DNA from 2 places in the Citricoccus sp. NR2 genome. Region 1 is predicted to be linked to the other one. Evidence: predicted binding sites of a transcription regulator. Region 1 holds the regulator's gene; the other holds the start of a gene.
What was found. The regulator LexA, encoded in region 1, represses DNA repair genes until DNA is damaged. The targets are predictions, from matches to a motif close to TCGAACANNTGTTCGA.

Region 1 (3,411 bases):
GTTCTGGATGCCGGCCAAAACGGAAACAACCGTCAGGTCGCATGGGTGTCCCGCCCTGGACGATTTGAGCCTGGCGTGGGGTGGATCGCCGGCGACGAGAATACGTCTCCTACCGTCTACGTGGCTCCTCTGTCGGTGTCCGGAAGGCTGCGTGAGAACCTTCTGCAAGACACGACGACGATTCTTACGTCGGCAACGTTGACGGTCGGGGACTCATTCGGGCCCATCGCTGGAGATCTAGGATTCTCGGGGTCCGGTGGACCGGAGTGGACGGGCATTGACGTGGGTAGCCCCTTCGAATACGCCAAGCAAGGCATTCTCTACGTGGCTGAGAAACTGCCTAAACCAAGTCGCCTCACCTCGCCGGCGACGTACGACGAACTAGAGGCGTTGTTGCGAGCTTCTCAGGGTGGAGCATTGTGTCTCTTCTCTTCGCGCCGGGCGGCCGAGGACGCGGCTCATGAGTTGCGTCGGCGGTTGGGGCCAAATCCACAGATTCTCTGCCAGGGCGACTCCACGCTGTCCGCATTGATCAAACAATTCGCGGAAGAGGAGGATACCTGCCTTTTCGGCACGATGTCCCTCTGGCAAGGCGTGGACGTCCCCGGACGCTCCTGCCGTCTGGTGGTGGTGGACAGACTGCCGTTCCCACGTCCTGATGACCCACTGTCCGAGGCTCGTACACGAGACGTTGCGCAGCGCGGGGGCAACGGTTTCATCCAAGTCTCAGCGACTCATGCTGCGGTCCGACTCGCTCAGGGCGTGGGTCGACTCATCCGGTCGGCTAATGACCGAGGTGTCGTGGCGATCCTTGACTCGCGGCTTCATCATGCCCGCTATGGAAAGTATATCCGGTCAGCCCTGCCGGACTTTTGGTACACGACGGAACAGGACACTGTGCTCGGTGCCCTCGGTCGCCTCGCGAAGGTCTAAATACGGTGAGCGATCACGACGCGACAGGGGCCCAACGACGAAAACGTCGTTGGGCCCCTGTCGTTCTATCGGCGGGCTATATCGCCGATAGCGTCAGATGGATCGAAGGACGGACACAACTTTTCCCATGATGGTGGCGTGGTCGCCCAAGATGGGCTCGTACGCGGTGTTCTGAGGCAGCAACCAGGTATGGCCATCGCGCTGGCGGAAAGTCTTCACCGTTGCTTCTTCATCGAGTAAGGCGGCGACGATGTCGCCGTTGGTGGCGCTGTTCTGCTTGCGTACCACGACCCAGTCGCCATGGCAGATAGCGGCATCCACCATCGAGTCTCCGGTGACTTTGAGCATGAACAGGTCCCCATCACCAGTTAGCAACTTGGGGAGGGCGATGACATCTTCGATATGCTGATCAGCCAACACTGGCCCGCCGGCGGCAATGCGCCCCACCAAGGGAACCATGACGTTGTGAGAGTCGATTTCGCGGCTAAAGGGGAGCTGCAACTCATCGGTGTCAATCTCCTGGGCCGAATCTGACTCATTGCCCAGGAGATTTCCGTCTTCATCGCGAAGAATCTCGATGGCCCGGGGGATACGAGGATCTCGGCGGATGTACCCGTACTCGGTGAGCTTCTTGAGCTGGTACGTCACGGATGAGAGAGACAGCAACTCCGTCCCCTTGCCGATCTCACGCATCGACGGTGGATAGCCAGTCTTCGCGATGGCTCGTCGTAGGTAATTGAGCACTTGTCGCTGCCGCTGCGTCAGCTTCTTAACGCTGTATACCGCGAAGTTCTGCTCGTGACCGTCTGGAGTCGATGAACTCATGGGGCTCTCCGTTCTTATCGTGTCCATGGCCGCTGATGGACTCTGTTTCGCAGTCAAGACGCCGGGACATCCGGTGACCGATTCGCAGGGTCAAGGCGATCCGTACTTCAAGGCTACAGCATTCTTCGAACAAGTTCAAAGATCTGTACGAGGAATATCTTGCATCCGGTCGAAAGGCTGTGCTAGAAAAGATGTACGAACTTAGAACGGTCGATCGAGTCGAAAGAAGTGGGCCGTTCGAAAAGAGAGGACAGTGGGATCATGAGCATCGCTACGCAAAACCAAGGAAGCAGCGGCATTTGCCTGACTCGACGCGGTCGATTTGTTCTACGAACACTTCCCCTCATTATTCTGATGGCCCTGATCGTTGCAGCGGCCCTGATCGGGGATCTGTTCGGTTCTTCAGCGAACGCGTCGAACTCCGGTCTGCCCTCGGGTGCAATCGAATACACTGTCGGATACGGCGACACCCTCTGGGGGATCGCGGGACAGGTTGATCTCGATGCACCCCGCGCTGAGATTGTTCAGCGCATCGGTGACCTGAACCAGCTCGCAGGATCGGATATTAATGTCGGCGATACGCTCTTCGTTCCCGCGTCACCGGGGAACTGAAGGTCAACGTCGGATCTAGACTGTGTGCGTGACTCCAAACTCGAACGATTTCAACGCTGATGCTCTAGCGGCTCTACCTTTGCGTGAGAACCTGCGTGGCATGACTCCCTATGGGGCACCACAACTAGATGTGCCGGTAATGCTCAACACGAATGAAAACACGCATCCGGTTCCAACAGACGTGGTCGAATCGATCGGAGCTGAAGCGCTTCAGTCGGCACGTTCGTTGAATCGCTATCCGGACCGGGAATTCACGGAACTCCGTAGACGTTTGGCGGCTTATCTTGGCGAGGGTCTGACTGAGCGGCAGATCTGGGCAGCGAATGGATCTAACGAGATTCTTCAGCAGATTCTGCAGGCTTTTGGTGGACCAGGCAGAAGTGTTCTGAGTTTTCCACCGACTTACTCGATGTATCCCTTGCTCGCTGAAGGCGTGAGCACCAGATACATCGCCGGAATTCGGAATGATGATTACACGCTTACAGCAACATCTGCCTCAGTGCAGGTCGAAGAACACGCGCCTAACATCGTGATCCTGTGCTCTCCCAATAATCCAACCGGAACGGCATTGGGGCTGGACGTGATCGAGGCCGTTTACGAGGCTTCCGACGCATGCCAGTCCATGGTTGTTGTGGATGAGGCCTACGCCGAGTTCGCATTGGAGGGTACGCGTTCCGCACTTACTCTGCTCCCCGGACGTCCCCGATTGATCGTGACGCGTACTATGTCGAAGGCTTTCGCGTTGGCCGGCGCCCGTCTCGGTTACCTCGCGGCGGCGCCAGAAGTGACTGACGCCATTCGGCTCGTGAGACTTCCGTATCACTTGTCTTCTATGTCTCAAGCGACGGCTAACGCCGCGTTGGCCCACGTTGACTCGCTGTTGGCAACGGTTGAGGAAATTAAGGTCCAACGTGATCGAATCGTGGATGGGCTTCGGGAGCTGGGATTGCGTCCTGCAGTTTCCGATTCAAACTTCGTGTTCTTTGGTGGGCTGTCGAACGCCAGCGAAGTCTGGCAAAGGCTACTTGCTTTCGGGGTCTT
Region 2 (3,411 bases), 1.0 Mb from region 1:
GTGTGTGCCATGGCGCCCGTGTCGTCGGCCGTCGAGTGGCTCCCGTCCACCGTGGACGAGCGCGCGCTGGTGGATGAACTGCAGGAGAAGATGGACGCCGGGGTGGCCTGGCTAAAGGCTCAGGTGCCGGACCTGAACGTCACCGGCGAGGTGATCGACGGCGTGCCGGTGGACGTGATGGTGGCCGAATCCGAGCACGCCCGCCTCACCGTGGTGGGCACTCGGGGCCGCGGCGGTTTCGCTGGCGCCCTGCTGGGTTCGACGTCGCAGGGCATCATCGCCCACGCCAAGGGCCCGGTGATGGTGGTGCCGTTCACGAAGGACAAGCGCCTGGAATCCCGGCCGGAGTTCGGCCCGATGTTCGACGGCTAAGTAGGGCGGTTGTCCCGTTCTACTCGAGTGTTGACTTCCCCGTTCTTTGCGCGCGCTGGCCTACTCCCGTTGGGGTCGCCAGTAAGTGTTGCGCCTCGGTACTTGGCCGGGGTCGATGTAGGGTGGCGCGGTGAACCAGGGCACGTCATCGATGATGTGGATGTCCCAGTCGCCTCGGTCGGCTAACCGGTGATCGTGGTGGCATAGCAGTACCCCGTTGGCGGTGGAGGTGGGGCCGTGGTTGCGGGCCGGGTCGATGTGGTGGGCCTCGCACCAGGGTGCCGGTGTGGTGCATCCGGGGGCGGCGCAGCCGCCGTCGCGGGCGACGAGTGCTTTGCGTAGGTGTTTATCGAAGAATCGTTCACTGGTGCCGACATCTAACACTTGTCCTGCACCGCCTAGGACGACGGGCAGGATCTCGGCTTCGCAGAGTAGGTGGCGGATGGCGGCGGGGCTGATCGGGCCGGTGTAAGAGCCCTGGCTGAGCTGGAAACTGGGTAGGGTCCCATCAGCAAGCCAGGCCGGGTCGAAGTTCTTCGGCGCGAAACCGCCCTGGTGCATCATCCTCAGGAGCAGGGTCAGGTCGATGGTGACCAGCATTTGAGGCCGGGTGCCGCCCTGGTCTGGGAGTTTGTTGTGTGGGACTTTCAATCCTGCGGTGAGGACTCCGATGAGGGCGTCGTGGGCTCTCTGCGCCGGGGTGCGCTCATCCAGGTTCTCGACCGGGTGCCCTGCAGCATCCACCGCATGCGTCGATCCCGTAATGTTGTCGGCTGTTGCTTCAGCACCGGTGCCTGAGCTGGTGTCGGCTGTTGAGCTGGTTTCTGCGCTGTGGGAGCCGGGGGTGGCCCGGGGGTTGTTCATCGCGTGGACCAGGGCGCGTAAGAGTTCGTCGCCTGCTTGGTCGGTGGCGCATTGCCAGATGCTGAGTTTGCCGCGGGTCCCGATCCGACGCAGTCCCCGCTTTTTCTCCGCGTATTTGTCATCGGGTGCTTGCCCGTCGGGGTTGACCCGGGTGCTGGTGCGTTCTTTCCACCCGGCCGCATACGTGGCGAAGGCGTTGTCATCAAATTCCCGGGCCTCGTCGATGAGGGTTTTCTCGCCGTCGTTGATGAGTTTGGCGACCGCTTCTGGGTCAGTACTCACACTGCGGGCTTCTTCCGCGACCGCCTGGAGAGCCTCGATGATGGCTTGAGTGGCTCGTGGGGTGATTTCTCCGTCAACAACAGCGTCGTGTACTTCGGGTAACGGGGGTTCGGTCGTGGTGCCAGCAGCGTCGGTAAGGCTGGTGAGTGTGGTGTCGGGGTGGACAGCGGTCGCGGTCTGAACACGACGTCGAGCCACACCGAATCCGACCATGGTGTGAAATCGCAGGTAGTCTGCGGCGTTTTTGTAGGCGAGACGCCCGGTAGGGAGTCCGAGGAGTTCGAGGCGTTGTTCGTGCAGGGGGAAGATCCGACCAACGACCCCGGCTAACGCGGTTTCCACGTTCTCACACAGCCGACCGAGGGTAGCGGCTTGCTCGATGATGGCGGGCAGGGACGCGGCCGGGTCCGCGCAGGTGATGGCGTCTTCGGCGTTCCTGCCACCGGTGGTGTAGTGGCCTTGTTCATTGGCCAGGAACGAGGTGCCCCAGTCGTGGTGGTCGTCTGTTTTCTCCCGCTGGAACGGGCTGAACTCGTCATGGGCGTGGGCAGAAGAGACGCGCCGGCTCAGGGTGGTGAGGCCCTGTTCAAGCAGGGCAGTCAGATCGGCGGTGGAAAGGTCGTCCAGGGATTCAAGGAGTTCAGGCAAGGCAGAAAGGGAAGGCGATGCGGTGCTGGTCATGGCCCGGCTCCCCCTTCCTGCGGTCTGAGCCCCTCAGGCTTCTGAGACGTGTGTTCTAGTTCCAAGTCTAGTTACGGTATCGATTAAAGGGAAGTGGTGATCGAGGTTGGGGATAAGTTGGGGTGCCCGAAAAATGGGGCCGCGGGATGGTGCGGGAGATGGCTCCTCCACAAGGGTGCGGCTCGCGACCCCGACGTGCTGCAGCGAAGGTAGAGCGCAGGTGGAGACAAAAATAGCGCCGGACCTCTGAGCGAGATCCGGCGTCTGGAGAAGAGGGGCGATGGGGAACGGGAAACGAGAAAACGGTCATGGGGGACATCGGGGGAGAGGGGCGAGAGAAGTTAAAGAAACAGAGGCGGTATCCCTTCGTTAGGGTGCCGCCTCTGTTCGGTATAGCCCCTCGGGAATCCGGAGAACTTCCCCGGACCCCGGATTCCCGAGGGTAGATGATGGCGCGGTCAGTAGCGACCTGCGTAGGGATGGACGTTCACCATGCCGCCGTAGTTCAGCGCGGTCACGGAAACGCCCATCTGGGGGTTACGTGCGTGCGCGATCTGGCCGTTCCCGATGTACAGAGCGACGTGATACATGGAGGAGCCGCCGTTGGAGCTCCAGAACACCAGGTCGCCAGGCTGCAGCTGGCTCAGCGGCACATACTGCTTGGCGGCCTGGAACTGGGTGGTCGAGGTGCGCGGCAGGGACTTGCCGGCGGCCTGGAAGGCTCCCAGGGTGAACCCGGAGCAGTCATAGCCGGACGGGCCGTTGCCGCCCCAGGTGTAGTAAGTGCCCGGCTGGTTGGCCTTGTTGACGGCCCAGTTGATGGCGGTGCCTGCCCATCCGGAGTTCGACGCCGTCTGGACCTGCTGGGTCTTCGTCGGGGTCGGCGTAGGGGTTGCAGTGCGCGTCGGCGTCGGGGTGGCGGTCCGAGTTGGCGTCGGAGTTGCAGTGCGCGTCGGCGTCGGGGTGGCGGTCCGAGTTGGCGTCGGAGTTGCAGTGCGCGTTGGCGTGGGGGTGGCGGTGCGCGTTGCGGTCGGCGTCGGAGTGGGGGTCGCCGTACGGGTGGCGGTCTGCGACGGTGTCGGGGTGGCGGTGCGCGTGGCTGACGGCGACGCCGAAGCGCTGGCTGACGGGGTCGGGGTGGCCGTGGCGCTCGGAGTGGCAGAAGCGCTCGGGGAAGCCGAAGCCGAAGCGCTAGCAGATGCGGACGGCGAT

Region 2: O1A05_RS02410 (HNH endonuclease signature motif containing protein) is a predicted target of LexA. The motif match lies at 2,242-2,257, and genes of this name have one in related genera.

Annotation. Positions count from the first base shown of each region.
Region 1 covers NZ_CP115154.1:2,802,518-2,805,928, reverse strand. The annotation lists gene O1A05_RS13195 (ATP-dependent DNA helicase) at 1-933, shown strand, start outside; gene lexA (transcriptional repressor LexA) at 1,027-1,758, opposite strand; gene O1A05_RS13185 (LysM peptidoglycan-binding domain-containing protein) at 2,113-2,370, shown strand; gene O1A05_RS13180 (histidinol-phosphate transaminase) at 2,471-3,411, shown strand, end outside.
Region 2 covers NZ_CP115154.1:514,049-517,459, reverse strand. The annotation lists gene O1A05_RS02415 (universal stress protein) at 1-372, shown strand, start outside; gene O1A05_RS02410 (HNH endonuclease signature motif containing protein) at 433-2,199, opposite strand; gene O1A05_RS02405 (C40 family peptidase) at 2,658-3,411, opposite strand, start outside.